DNA from 4 places in the Altererythrobacter sp. Z27 genome. Region 3 is predicted to be linked to each of the others. Evidence: predicted binding sites of a transcription regulator. Region 3 holds the regulator's gene; each other region holds the start of a gene.
What was found. The regulator LexA, encoded in region 3, represses DNA repair genes until DNA is damaged. The targets are predictions, from matches to a motif close to GTTCCNCNCTTGTTCT.
Positions count from the first base shown of each region.

Region 1 (3,451 bases), 1.5 Mb from region 3:
GCCAAGCAGGAAAGTGGTCGCCAGCGTATAGCGCGCCATCGCTTCGGACGTGACGAAGCTGGCGAAGTACATCGCCAGCATGCCGATGCTGATCAGCGCGCCTGCCGCCACCAGCTTCATCTGGCCGACCTGGTGCTTGCGCAGCAGGAACAGGCCCGCCACCGCCAGCGGCACGATCGTCGCCGACCGCCACAGCAGTGCCACATGGATCATGTCCGGAAGGGCGAAGGCATCGAACAGCAGGGCGCACAGGCTGATGGCGAGCGCGAAGAGAATCTGGAACCGCAGGCCTTCATAGACCCGGTTGCGCGAATATTCCTCCTCCAGCGCCTTGAGCGCGGGCGACCACGCAGCATAATCGCTGCGGGTGGCGAGCGCCAAATCGATCTCTTCGCGCAGGGCGAAAGAGTGAGGAGAGGGTTCTTGCGACATAGCCCCTAAAAGTTAGCCGAAATCCCGTTAAGTATCTCCTAAAGCACTATTTTTTGCGGTTTTCTGCGGGTCACGATGGTTAACGCCACCCTTCGGCCGCGCGAAAAAGGTTAACGCCGATATAAGGGATGCGAATCACCCGAATCACGCAGCCCTGCGGCGCATGCCGGGCGACGAATCCGCGCTTCGGCCCGACTCGAAAAAAGCACGGCTTATCCCCGCCAAAACACCCCTGCTTGCCTTCGAATTGCCGCCATGATTCCCTATATTGGAAATTCGCGCTGATTCACGGAGACCACCAGATGTCGTTGCTCGAAGCCCGCAAGACCTACAAGCCGTTCGAATACCCCTGGGCCTACGAGTTCTGGAAACGCCAGCAGCAGATCCACTGGATGCCCGAGGAAGTTCCCCTGGGCGAGGATTGCCGCGACTGGGCGCAGAAGATTTCCGAGCACGAGCGCAATTTGCTCACGCAGATCTTCCGTTTCTTCACCCAGGCCGACGTCGAGGTGCAGGATTGCTACCACGACAAGTATGGCCGCGTGTTCAAGCCGACCGAGATCAAGATGATGCTCACCGCCTTCTCCAACATGGAGACGGTGCACATCGCCGCCTATTCGCATTTGCTCGACACGATCGGCATGCCCGAAAGCGAATATTCGGCCTTCCTCGAATATGAGGAAATGAAGGACAAGCACGACTTCCTGCAACAGTTCGGCGTGGACACGGACGAGGATATCGCCCGCACGCTGGCGGCCTTCGGCGGCTTCACCGAAGGGATGCAGCTGTTCGCCAGCTTCGCCATGCTGATGAACTTCCCGCGCTTCAACAAGATGAAGGGCATGGGCCAGATCGTCAGCTGGTCGGTGCGCGACGAAAGCCTCCACTGCGAAGGCATCGTGCGGCTGTTCCACGAATTCGTGCGCGAGCGTGACTGCTACACCAAGGCGGTGAAGGAAGACATCATCGACATCTGCCAGAAGACGGTGCGGCTGGAAGACAATTTCATCGATCTCGCCTTCGAGATGGGCCCCGTCAGCGGGATGAGCGCGAAGGAAATCAAGAAATACATCCGCTACATCGCGGACTGGCGGCTGGGCCAGCTGGGCCTGCAGCCGATCTACATGGTGGACGACCACCCGCTGCCGTGGCTCGCGCCGCTGCTTAACGGGGTGGAGCACGCCAACTTCTTCGAAACCCGCGCGACCGAATATTCGAAGGCCGCGACCAAGGGCAATTGGAACGACGTGTGGGCCAGCTTCGACAAGCGCCAGAAGGCCAAGGCCGCGAACGAAGGCGCCGCTGCCGAGGATGACGGGCCGGGCCTGTTCGGCGATGCAGGCGAAGGGACGCAAGCGGCGGAGTAGTTGGGGAAAGTTGATTTAGTGCGGCTGTCGAAAGCGCGCTAAATCAGCTACGGAACATATGTGGAACTTATTCGATTCTCTTTCGTTGCTGGCCACGCCCCACCTCGCGGACTCGAGGCAGAGATGATCGACGTGCGCGTCATTGCCAATAAGGTTTTGGCTAGGGCCGAACTACGAGAGATCGACATCACCAACATGGCGATCAATAAGATCGTATACTTCGTGCATTGTGATTACATGCTCGAGGAAGGAGAGCCACTTGTCAGTGCCAAGATTGAGGCATGGCAACACGGCCCAGTTTTTCGAGAGCTTTATCAAGAATTCAAGAGGTGGGGAGACGGCCCGATCAAAGGTAGGGCGACGCGAGTCAGCCCCCTGTCAGGAGAGGTGGAGGAGGCTACTGCTCAATTTGGGACCGAGGAACAGGATCGCCTCAATGAACTGATTGACCGTTATATCGGATTTTCAGCAGCTCATTTGCGGGCACTTTCTCACGTAGTTGGAGGACCGTGGGATCAAGTTTGGCAGCATTCCGGAAGGGCGAATCCCGGAATGCGGATTTCAGACGAACTGATCAGGCAATCTTACCAGCGAGAAACAAGGCAATGAGCATGAGCCCAAAGAGCATTTTTAGAAAGTTGGACAGCATTCCCGCTGCTCCAAATTTTGTACGATACAACTTTGATGATCTTCGGAAGACGTTGAAGGCATATGTGGCGTTCGCGAAGGGCATGCCGACTGTCTCCTACAGCGAAGGAATAAAGATCATCCGCGATTTGGTGCTTGGATGGTCGAATGCCGACAATGCGAAGAGGGCGGCGCGCAGACTCAAGAACTCTCCTTCAAGAAAGGCGGTAATTGAGTTCGTCGATGCCTTCTGCATTTATGCGGAGCATCGACGGTACGAAGGTGTGCCGGCCTTTTCTGATTTCACGACCAACTTTGCGATTGGCAGAGAACTGTTTGTGCCGGTGAGGCCAACCTTGGTTTCGCGAGAGGATGGTGAGTTTCGCCCTACATTTGTTTTTGGTTGGAAGTCGGTGCCGCTTGACGACTTTCAGCGAAGGCTCCTCATGACCATTCTCGAAGATGCAATCTTCTCATTGACCGACTTCCAGTCGAGCGATGCTGAGATCGTCTTCCTTCCTGAAGTTGATGGAGTTCGCGTTCCGGAAGTTTGGCACCGCGGAGACTATGATCTCTTGTCTGAAGTCCAACTTAGAAACCAGATGGAATTGTTTCTGTCTGCCCGAGAGCAGGCCTATCCAATCATCGACAATTGGCTCCGTTCGAAAGCCAGCGAATTTCGAGATGAACCAGTGGCTGAGCGCGATCACCGACAGCCAAGCTTGGACTTGCGCCTTCCTCCAGTAGACTAGTTAAGCGAGCGCTACACCGCCGCCCCGCTTTCCTACAGCCGCGCGCGCGTGATAGCGCTTGGGCGTGCGCACCGCTCGTCACCTCCCGAACCCGCTCGGCGTCCCACACAGCCAATCGCTGCGCCCGGGCCGGGATTTTTTCTCTTATGACTGTGTCGCATGTGTCGCATCGTGCCCCGCGAACCCGGGCTTAACCAGTGTGCGGCTATATGATGCGCCATGTTCGCGAAGCACCAGGCCATCTTCCGCAGCCGCTGGCGCGCCCTCTTGTGG
Region 1 covers NZ_JBQYMC010000001.1:2,282,330-2,285,780, forward strand. The annotation lists gene ACUJ47_RS11100 (GGDEF domain-containing protein) at 1-432, opposite strand, end outside; gene ACUJ47_RS11105 (ribonucleotide-diphosphate reductase subunit beta) at 735-1,799, shown strand; gene ACUJ47_RS11110 (Panacea domain-containing protein) at 1,923-2,408, shown strand; gene ACUJ47_RS11115 (hypothetical protein) at 2,411-3,178, shown strand; gene ACUJ47_RS11120 (hypothetical protein) at 3,398-3,451, shown strand, end outside.
Region 1: the regulator LexA is predicted to act here: its motif matches at 1,851-1,866, upstream of ACUJ47_RS11110 (Panacea domain-containing protein).

Region 2 (3,451 bases), 1.5 Mb from region 3:
ATCCCGAAGCCCAGCGCCAGCGGGTGATCGAGAACGTTCGCCGCTCGGTCTATCCGCAAGGGCTCCAGCGCCAGCTCGCCGCGATCATCCACGATGGCGACCGGACCGAACGGCTCAAGCGGGTAAAGGCGCCCACGCTGGTGCTGCATGGCGAGGACGATCCGCTGGTCAAGGTCGAGGGCGGTCGCGCCACCGCTGCGGCGATCTCCGGCGCCAAGCTCAAGACCTTCCCCGGCTGGGGGCACGACCTGCCGCTGGAACTGGTCGATACGATCGCCGATGCGATCGCCGAGCACGCCCGCGCGGCGCATCCGGCCTAGCGCCGATACGCCTGCGGCAAGCCATTTCGAGTCGCTTGCCGGGGGGCGAACGATTGTTGCCTCGCCGGGCAAATCGCAGGCCTGCACCGCCAAGAAAATTAGCCGCGCCCGCAAGGAGCGGCATGGTTTTGTATGAAGGCGACATGCTTTCAGGACTCGTTTGACAGCACCTGCAATCGGCGTATTTTCGCGGGCAGGACGACGCATGTGCCCGCAGGCTTACGGCGCCCCGATCGACCAACGACCGTCATCGCTGAATAACAACAGTCGCACTTAGTGCGGTACCCTCTGCGGCCGATCATCTTTTTCGCTCGAAAGGATGATCCCATGAATACACTTCTCAAACTCAGTCTCGCCACGGCCCTTGCAGGCGTGGCCGTCGCCTCCCCGCTTGCCTCGCAGGAAATCAGGGTGGTCCCCACTGCCGACGGCACCCAGCGCTTCATTTCCGATGTCTCGCACGATCTCGATCAGGAACTCGGCATGATCGACCTCGACAATTGGCGCTTCCGCGGCGGCTTCGCCCAGGTCCGCTTCCAGGTCGACCCGGAAGGGCGGGCGGAAAACGTCACGCTTTATCGCAAGTCGGGCGACCGGCAGGTCGATCGCACTGCGCTGAGAGCAGTCGAGCGGCTCGATTCGATCGGTGAACTGCCCGCCGGCTATCCCGACGACCAGGTGATCCAGGCGAATATCGTCCTGGCGCGCAGCGAATCGCAAATGGCCAGCCTCAACAAGCGGCTCCGCCGGGTCGAGGAAGCGCGCATCGCCGAAGCGGCGGGCAAGCCCGGCGCGCCGGTGCTGGCGCTGTCGATCGTGGTGAACTCCCCTTCCTGACTCATTGAGTGAGTCGGGACGCCTTGGCGTCGCGCTGCCCAGTCTGCGGGTGGGGAGCGCGGCGCCAATGTGGCGTCAGGCGGCGCATGATCGGCTGGCCTTGCGCGGCTTCAAGCGCACTTTCCGGATTCGAAAATTGCGCTGCGGGATTCGATTGATTCACAACCCCCGGCGGTCCTTTTTGCCCGCAAAAATTTTTTCACGGATTCATTTTTGGGGTTGCGCGGGCCGCGACCCAAGGATTTCCCGCGCGTCGCGGCGTTGCAGCATGGCAATACACCCCCGCGCGAGCCCTCCGGCCCACAGTAAATACGAATTTACCCTCTTGCACCGGACCCTCCTCTGATTCAGTATCTAGTGGTTGAGGCTGCGGGGGCACCCACAAGACCTAGTTTTTCCGAGCGCAGGCACCATCTCTGCGCCTGAGGGAAAGAGTCGGTCGATTCACGGCAATCCCGCGCCCTCTCTGTGGGCAAAAAAGGGAAAACTAATTCCCCCGAAGGCCTTCGGAATTGCTAGGTGGGGATGACCCGCCGAATCGAACACATGCGGAACATCGCCTGCAAAAAGGGGTGGCCGCGGGGAACGTAGAAACGCGAAGCGAGAAGCGGGGCAAATGATGGATTTCAGGACGGGCGACGAGGCAGCAATGGGTTTGGAACAAGAGACGGAAGGCGCTCTCGAAACCGAAACCAGGCAGCCCAGGAGCAAGCGCCAGTCCCCGCAGGCACAGGATGCCCCGGAAGCGAACAAGGCAGTTGCAATGGAAAGCGAAGACAAGGGAACCGAAGCGCTGGTGGCTGAAAAGGCCGGGGAAGCGCTCGCCGGCGCCATGGCGGCGGTGGCGAAGTCGGCTGCCGAAATCGACAGCAAGAAGGTCAATGATCGTCGCTTCATCATCGTGACCGATTCCAGCCGCGATGCGCTGCTGACCGAATTCGGCAAGGAAACGCTGACCGACCGCTACCTGCTGCCCGGCGAAGACTACCAGGACCTGTTCGCCCGCGTCGCCGATGCCTATGCCGATGACCAGGAGCATGCCCAGCGGCTCTATGACTACATCTCTAAGCTGTGGTTCATGCCTGCGACCCCTGTGCTGTCGAATGGCGGCACCAATCGTGGCCTGCCGATCAGCTGCTACCTCAATTCGGTGTCGGACAGCCTCGAAGGCATCGTCGGCACATGGAACGAGAACGTCTGGCTGGCCTCGAAGGGCGGCGGCATCGGCACCTATTGGGGCAATGTTCGCGGGATCGGCGAGCCGGTTGGCCTCAACGGCAAGACCAGCGGCATCATCCCCTTCGTGCGCGTGATGGATTCGCTCACGCTGGCGATTTCGCAAGGCTCGCTGCGGCGCGGTTCGGCCGCCTGCTACATCGACATCAGCCACCCCGAGATCGAGGAGTTCCTCGAGATCCGCAAACCTTCGGGTGACTTCAACCGCAAGGCGCTGAACCTGCACCATGGCGTGCTGGTGACCGACGAGTTCATGGAAGCGGTGCGCAATGGCGACGAGTTCGAACTCAAGTCGCCGCGCGACGGCAGTGTGCGCGGCAAGGTCGATGCGCGCAGCCTGTTCCAGAAGCTGGTCGAAACCCGCCTCGCCACGGGCGAGCCCTATATCGTATTCTCCGACACAGTGAACCGGATGATGCCCAAGCATCACCGCGACCTGGGGCTCAAGGTCTCGACCTCGAACCTGTGCTCGGAAATCACCCTGCCGACCGGCATCGACCACTTGGGCAACGATCGCACCGCTGTGTGCTGCCTCTCGTCGCTCAACCTCGAGACGTGGGAAGAGTGGAACGGTGACAAGCGCTTCATCGAGGACGTGATGCACTTCCTCGACAACGTGCTGCAGGACTATATCGACCGCGCGCCCGACGAGATGGCCCGCGCCAAATATTCCGCCAGCCGCGAACGTTCGGTCGGCCTCGGCGTGATGGGTTTCCATTCCTTCCTGCAGATGAAGCAGATCGGCTTCGAAAGCCCGATGGCCAAGGTGTGGAACCTTAAGATGTTCAAGCACATCGCGGCCAAGGCGTCCGAAGCCTCGATGCTGCTGGCGCAGGAACGCGGCGCATGCCCCGATGCCGAAGACATGGGCGTGATGGAACGCTTCAGCTGCAAGATGGCGATCGCGCCCACCGCGTCGATCTCGATCATTTGCGGCGGCACCAGCGCCTGCATCGAGCCGATCCCGGCCAATATCTACACCCACAAGACGCTGTCGGGCAGCTTCATCGTCAAGAACCCCTATCTCGAGAAACTGCTGCGCGACAAATCGAAGGATT
Region 2 covers NZ_JBQYMC010000001.1:2,276,105-2,279,555, forward strand. The annotation lists gene ACUJ47_RS11075 (alpha/beta fold hydrolase) at 1-320, shown strand, start outside; gene ACUJ47_RS11080 (energy transducer TonB family protein) at 648-1,157, shown strand; gene ACUJ47_RS11085 (ribonucleoside-diphosphate reductase subunit alpha) at 1,921-3,451, shown strand, end outside.
Region 2: the regulator LexA is predicted to act here: its motif matches at 1,697-1,712, upstream of ACUJ47_RS11085 (ribonucleoside-diphosphate reductase subunit alpha).

Region 3 (3,451 bases):
TGGCCTCTTGCTGGCCTTGGCTGGAGCGGCATTGTGGCGCGACGGAATGGCCGCCAGTGGAGCCAGCAGGGCTCATTTGCGCCAGTCATTGGTGGCGATTGGTCTGTTTTTTGCCGCAGGGATTGCAGTGGTCTGGATGCGCTCCGAAGCAGTTGGCGCGCATGCGATCGACTATCCGCGCGTCGAGCGCTTGCAGGGTTATGTGCTCGAACGCGAGGACCGACCGGCTGAGGACCGTGTCCGCCTGATTTTAGCAGTGCGCGACGCAGAGACCGGCGAGGCGCGAAAGCTGCGTATCAATGTGCCGATCGAGCAGGTGGATGCCCGTATTGCCGAAGGTGCGATCTTGCGGATGCGCGCGAGGTTGATGCCACCTGCCCCGCCGATGCTTCCGGGAAGTTACGATTTCGCGCGAGCGGCCTGGTTCCAGGGCCTTTCTGCAACCGGCAGTGCGATGGGGGCCATCGAGGTCGTGCAGCCGGCACCCCCAGAGGAGGGCGGGTTGGCGTCTGTCCAGCGTGCGCTGTCCGGGCATGTTCGAAGCCACCTTTCCGGTGCTCCCGGGAGTATTGCCGCAGCGTTTGCAAGCGGGGACCGGGGCGCGATCGCCGTGGCCGATGAAGATGCGATGCGCGATGCCGGGCTCACCCATCTGCTTTCAATCAGCGGCCTGCATGTGAGCGCGGTGATTGGCGGTGCCTATTTGCTGGCGCTGAAGCTTCTTGCCCTGTGGCCGGCGCTCGCGTTGAGGGTGCGCCTGCCCATCGCGGCGGCTGCAATCGGAGCGCTGGCGGGGATCGGCTATACTTTGCTGACAGGTGCCGAAGTGCCAACAGTACGGAGCTGTATCGCCGCATTGCTGGTGCTCGTTGCCCTTGCGTTGGGGCGTGATCCGCTGTCCTTGCGGATGATTGCCCTGGCCGGATTTGCAGTGATGCTGGTTTGGCCGGAGGCGCTTGTAGGTCCCAGTTTCCAGATGAGTTTTGCCGCGGTGATCGCAATCGTTGCTCTGCACAACAGTGCCCCGGTGAAGGCATTTCTCGCGCCGCGCGAAGAGGGTTGGCTGGCCTGGGTAGGGCGACGAGGGGGAATGCTCCTCGTTACAGGGCTGGTGATCGAGATCGCCCTGATGCCGATCGTGCTGTTCCATTTCCATCGTGCAGGGGTCTATGGCGCCTTTGCCAACGTTGTCGCGATCCCGCTGGTAACCTTCATCACCATGCCGCTGATCGCGATTGCCCTGCTGTTCGACCTAGTGGGGCTGGGTGCGCCGCTGTGGTGGCTCGTTGGCCAATCGCTCGAACTGCTCCTCGCGATAGCGCATTGGACCGCTGCGCAACCGGGGGCGGTCAAGCTGATGCCGCAGATGGGCGGGCTTACGTTCGCCATGTTCATAGCGGGCGGGTTGTGGCTGGCGCTCTGGAAAGGCAAGCGGCGGTTGCTGGGACTGGTTCCCGCTGCCATCGCGACCGCTTTCTTCGTCGCCACCCCAGTGCCCGACGTCCTGATCTCAGGCGACGGACGACATGTCGGGATCACGGTGCCCGGCAAGGATGGTGAGGGGACGCGACTTGTCACCCTGCGTGACAGCCGTTCGAGTTACACGCGCGACAATCTGCTGGAACTGGTTGGCGTGGAGGCCGAGCCCGTCCTGCTCGCCGACTGGCCGGGCGCGCGTTGCAGCGCGGACTTTTGCGTTGCCTCGATCGAGCGGGGAGGGCGCAGTTGGAGCCTGTTGCTCGCCCGAAACAAGTTGCAGATCGAAGAGCGCGCGCTGGCCGCAGCATGCGAGCGGGCGGATATCGTAGTGGCCGACCGATGGCTTCCCCGATCATGCCGACCCCGCTGGCTCAAGGCCGACCGGCGCTTCCTGCAGCGCTCTGGCGGCATCGCGATCGTGCTCGAAGACGAGGCAATCCGGAGGGTCGCAGACCATCAGGGTGAGCATGGATGGTGGCGCGCCGGGCGTCGGGACTAGCCGGGGAGCTAGCTGACAAATTGGGGGACAGTGCCCGGCGCGCAATCACGTCAATCAGTGGTAACGGCGCAGCAGGCCCGCGAGCTTGCCCTGAACCACCACTTCGTCAGGCCGATAGACCTGCGGCTCGTAGGCCCCGTTGGCAGGATCGAGCTGGATCATCCCGTTCACGCGGCGCAGGTACTTGAGCGTCGCTTCCTCGTTGCGCACCAGCGCGACCACGATCTCGCCGTCGCGCGCGGTGTCGGTGCGGCGCACCAGCGCATAGTCGCCGTCGAAAATGCCCGCTTCCACCATCGAGTCGCCCGATACTTCGAGCGCGTAATGCTCGCCCGGGCCCAGCAAAGCGGCAGGAACCGGCATGCTAGCCTGCCCTTCGAGCGCTTCGATCGGCGCGCCGGCGGCAATGCGGCCATGCAGCGGGATCTCGATCACGTCATTGGCAGGTTCGCGCATGGCGGGCGGCGCTGAACGCGCAACCGACACGGGATCGTTGGCAGGTGCGCTGCGCTTGGCGGCAGGCACGGCATCTTCCGGCATACGTATCACTTCGAGCGCCCGCGCCCGATTGGCCAGGCGGCGAATGAAGCCACGCTCCTCCAAAGCGGAAATCAGCCGGTGCACGCCTGACTTGCTCTTGAGATCGAGCGCTTCCTTCATTTCCTCGAAAGAAGGCGAGATGCCCGTTTCCTCAAGCCGCTGCTGAATGAAACGGATGAGTTCGTGCTGCTTGGCAGTCAGCATGGCGAAAACCTCCCTTGGCCGCCTGTTCCACGTCCACCGGAACATGGTGAACGAATGTAGAACAATTAGGCAACCCGATTCGCCAAGTCAAGCAATTCCGCCATTTTCCAACAGGTATGCCGGAACAGATGTTCCCGCTTCGATCCGCTCACTCCCGGCAGGCCGGTCGATCAGGCAGTTTGCGGCGGCAAGCGACGCGAGGGCGGAGGAATCCTGCGAATCGACCGGCGTTGCCTTTGCGCCATCCCACACAGCGCGCAGGAATTCGCGCCGGCCGCCAATGGCAGGCAATTCGCTTCCGGACACCAGCATCGCCTTGCGCGGAAGCGGCATGGAGGCGCCCATTGCCGCACGCACCAGCGGCAGCACGAAGTGGAAGCAAGTGACGAAGCTCGACACCGGATTGCCGGGCAGGCCAAGGATCACCTGCGAACCGCGCGTCGCGACCATAACCGGCTTCCCCGGCTTCATCGCGACCTTCCAGAAATCGATCCGGGCGCCCCAAGCTTCGAGCGCCGGGCGGATCAAATCATGATCGCCAACCGAGGCGCCGCCGGAGGTGACAAGGATATCCGCGCCTTCCGCATTCTTCAGGGCAGCTGCCAGCGCCTCAGCATCGTCCGCCACCGGTCCGATCCGCAGCACTTCGCAGCCAAGCGCGCCCAGCATGGCCGCGATCATCGCCCCATTGCTCGCTGGAATCTGGTGATCGCCGCAATTGGCTGGATC
Region 3 covers NZ_JBQYMC010000001.1:754,679-758,129, reverse strand. The annotation lists gene ACUJ47_RS03765 (ComEC/Rec2 family competence protein) at 1-1,978, shown strand, start outside; gene lexA (transcriptional repressor LexA) at 2,033-2,722, opposite strand; gene ACUJ47_RS03755 (molybdopterin molybdotransferase MoeA) at 2,810-3,451, opposite strand, start outside.

Region 4 (3,451 bases), 230 kb from region 3:
GCGCATGAGGTGGTCGATGCCTCCGCGCCGGAAAGGCTTGCGGTAACGATCTATCGCGATCCCAGCCAGTATGATTTCGATCCCAACCGACCGAAAGGTTTTGGCCTCGTCAGCGAGACCCGAACTGTCACCTTGCCACCGGGGGAATCAACCATCCGCTTCACGGGCGTAGCCGAGGGGATGATCGCAGTCTCGGCCATGGTTTCGGGCCTGCCCGGAGGAGTGATAGAGAAGAACCGCAATGCTGCGCTGCTTTCCCCTGCTGCTCTGATCGATGGTACGCTGGGGAATCGGGTCACCATCACGCGCACAAATCCGGCAACGGGTGCCGAACTGAGCGAGCAGGCAGTTGTCCGCACCCGTGCCGATGGCGGCCTCGTCCTGCAAACGGCGCAGGGCTACGAAGCGGTGCGTTGCTCCGGGCTGCCCGAGCGGCTCGGTTTCGACCGCGTACCGGCGGGACTGTCAGCGGAACCGGTGTTTACCATCGACGCGCGCGACGAGACCGGCGGCACTTACACCGTCACGTTGACCTATCTCGCCTGGGGCTTCGACTGGCGCGCGCATTATGTCGCGACGCTGCATGACGGCAAGGCAGGCGGGCGCCGTGACATGCGCATGCGAAGCTGGCTGACATTGGTGAATGACAATGCGCAGAGCTTCGAAAATGCCGAATTGTCGGTGGTTGCCGGCACGCTTAATATCGAATCTGACTTCGAGGATCTGGCTGAGCCTCCGCGCGGCGCGCCGCTGCGGCTGGAATGTTGGCCCATAGGAAACACCGCTGAAGGAACCTATCCTGGGCAAATTGATGTACCGGAGACGCTAATGCTTTCGGCCCCGACCGCCGAGATCGTGCTCAGTGGCTCTCGCCTCCGCGCCCAGGAGTTCGATTCCGCGTCGCCAGTCGCGATGATCGCGAGCGAGGAAAATCTCGGCGACTTCAAGCTGTTTCGCGTGCCGGAGCCGGTTACCGTACGGGCTAAGGGGATGAAGCAGGTCGCCTTTCTCGACAAGGACCGGGTGCGCGGCGAATTGATCAAAGAAGCCTATTGCGATGTTTACGGCCGGTTTGATGAAGACCAGGATTCCCGCCCCGTCAGCCTGCTTTACCGGGTTGAGAACGAAGAAAAGCTGGGCCTCGGCGCGTCATTGCCTCGCGGCGGCGCGACAGTGTTCGAACCGTCTTCGGCGGGTGAGCTGCTGATCGGCGAAAGCGGCCTGCGCGATTATGCTGTTGGCGAAGAGGTCGAAATCCGACTGGGTCGAAGCTCCCACGTTTTTGGCCAATGTGCAGGCACGGGATCGTCCCAGGACATGGGGCCTGACGAGAACGACTGGCAGGAAGTGCGCGCGGTGCTAACCAATGCGGGAAGAAATTCGATCGAGGTCGAACTTCAAATCGGCAGCAGTGCCGGCTGGCAGGTAAAAAAGGCACGTGGGGCAAGAGTGCGCAATGGCACGCACGTAGTGACCGTGCGTGTCGCGGCTGGGGGAACTTCCGAGATGAGGTTTTGGGTCCGTGATCTGGACTGACGCTCGTAATGTTGGTTTTTTCGGCCTTAGCGGTGTTGTGACAAAAAATTTCGTTCCCTACTTGTTCTTGTGGAACAAACCAGATACATAGCTTCCCAACAGGGCAGTCGATAACCGGCTATCGGCCCTAGGCAAGCAAGGGAGGCCATGCGATGGCGACGAATCTGAAACTGGTTGAAAAGGAGTCATCCGTGGATCGTCAGAAGGCGCTCGAAGCCGCGCTTGCCCAGATTGACCGGGCCTTTGGCAAGGGCTCGGCGATGAAGCTGGGCTCGAAGGAAGCGATGAATGTCGAATCGATTTCGACCGGCTCGCTCGGCCTCGACATTGCGCTGGGTATTGGCGGCCTGCCCAAGGGCCGCGTGATCGAAGTCTACGGCCCCGAGAGTTCGGGCAAGACCACGCTGGCGCTGCATGTCATCGCTGAAGCGCAGAAGGCCGGCGGCACTGCTGCCTTTGTCGACGCCGAACACGCGCTCGACCCGGTCTATGCCAAGGCGCTGGGCGTCGACATTGACGAATTGATCGTGTCGCAGCCCGATACGGGCGAACAGGCGCTCGAAATCACCGACACGCTGGTGCGCTCGAATGCAATCGACGTGCTGGTGGTGGACTCGGTCGCTGCCCTGGTGCCGCGGGCCGAAATCGAAGGCGAGATGGGCGACAGCCATGTCGGCCTGCAGGCTCGCTTGATGTCGCAGTCGCTACGCAAGCTGACGGGTTCGATCAGCCGTTCGAAGTGCATGGTGATCTTCATCAACCAGCTGCGCATGAAGATTGGCGTGATGTACGGTAATCCCGAAACCACGACCGGCGGCAATGCGCTCAAGTTCTACGCTTCGGTCCGTCTCGACATCCGCCGTACCGGCCAGATCAAGGACCGCGACGACATCGTCGGCAACACCACTCGCGTGAAGGTGGTCAAGAACAAGGTCGCCCCTCCGTTCAAGCAGGTCGAATTCGACATCATGTATGGCGAAGGCATTTCGAAGATCGGCGAGATCCTCGACCTGGGCGTCAAGGCAGGGCTGGTCGAGAAGTCCGGCAGCTGGTTCTCCTATGACAGTATCCGGATCGGCCAGGGCCGCGAGAATGCCAAGCAATACCTCAAGGACAATCCCGAGCTTTGCGACAAGTTGGAAGCTGCCATTCGCAGCCAAACCGACAAGGTCGCCGAGGAGATGATGACGGGCCCGGACGCGGACCCAGAAGACTGACCCTCAAGCGGGCGCAGGCGGTCCTGTCGGACCGGCGCCCGGAAACCCGGAAAGCCGGCGTGCGCCTCTCCCCCTGATAGGCTGCGCCGGTTTTTCGCTGTCTGCACCATCATGTTGCAATCAGCCATTCCAGCGCGCATGGCTCGCGCGGCGGCACCGGCAAGACCCGGGCGGCGTCAAAGCGATGGAGTGGGATTCGACATGGCGGGAATGGATGCACAGGAGTGGCAAGGGCGCGTGGGGAAATCCTGGGCGCATGAATGGCAGCGAACCGATCGCAGCTTCTCGCATCTCACTGCCGAACTCGAACGGCGCATCCTCGAGCTGGAATTCACTAGCGCGCTCGATATCGGATGCGGGGCCGGGGAACTTTCGCTCAAGGTGGCAAAGCAACGTCCTGCAGCCCAAGTGATCGGGGTCGACGTTTCGCCCGATCTGGTCGACGTGGCGCGCGAACGCGCTGGCGATGCGCCCAACTTGCGCTTCGAGCTTGCCGATGCGGCTGCATGGCAGCCTGATGCCGGTGCCCGGCCAGACCTGCTCATGTCGCGCCACGGTGTGATGTTCTTCCCCGATCCGGTGGCGGCTTTCGCGAACCTGCATGCCGCCACCGCCAGCGGAGCGCAGATGCTGTTCTCCTGCTTCCGCTCGGTCGCAGACAATCCCTTCTTCGGCGAAGCGGGCCGCCTGATCCCGGC
Region 4 covers NZ_JBQYMC010000001.1:979,900-983,350, reverse strand. The annotation lists gene ACUJ47_RS04825 (DUF4139 domain-containing protein) at 1-1,536, shown strand, start outside; gene recA (recombinase RecA) at 1,689-2,753, shown strand; gene ACUJ47_RS04815 (class I SAM-dependent methyltransferase) at 2,955-3,451, shown strand, end outside.
Region 4: the regulator LexA is predicted to act here: its motif matches at 1,589-1,604, upstream of recA (recombinase RecA).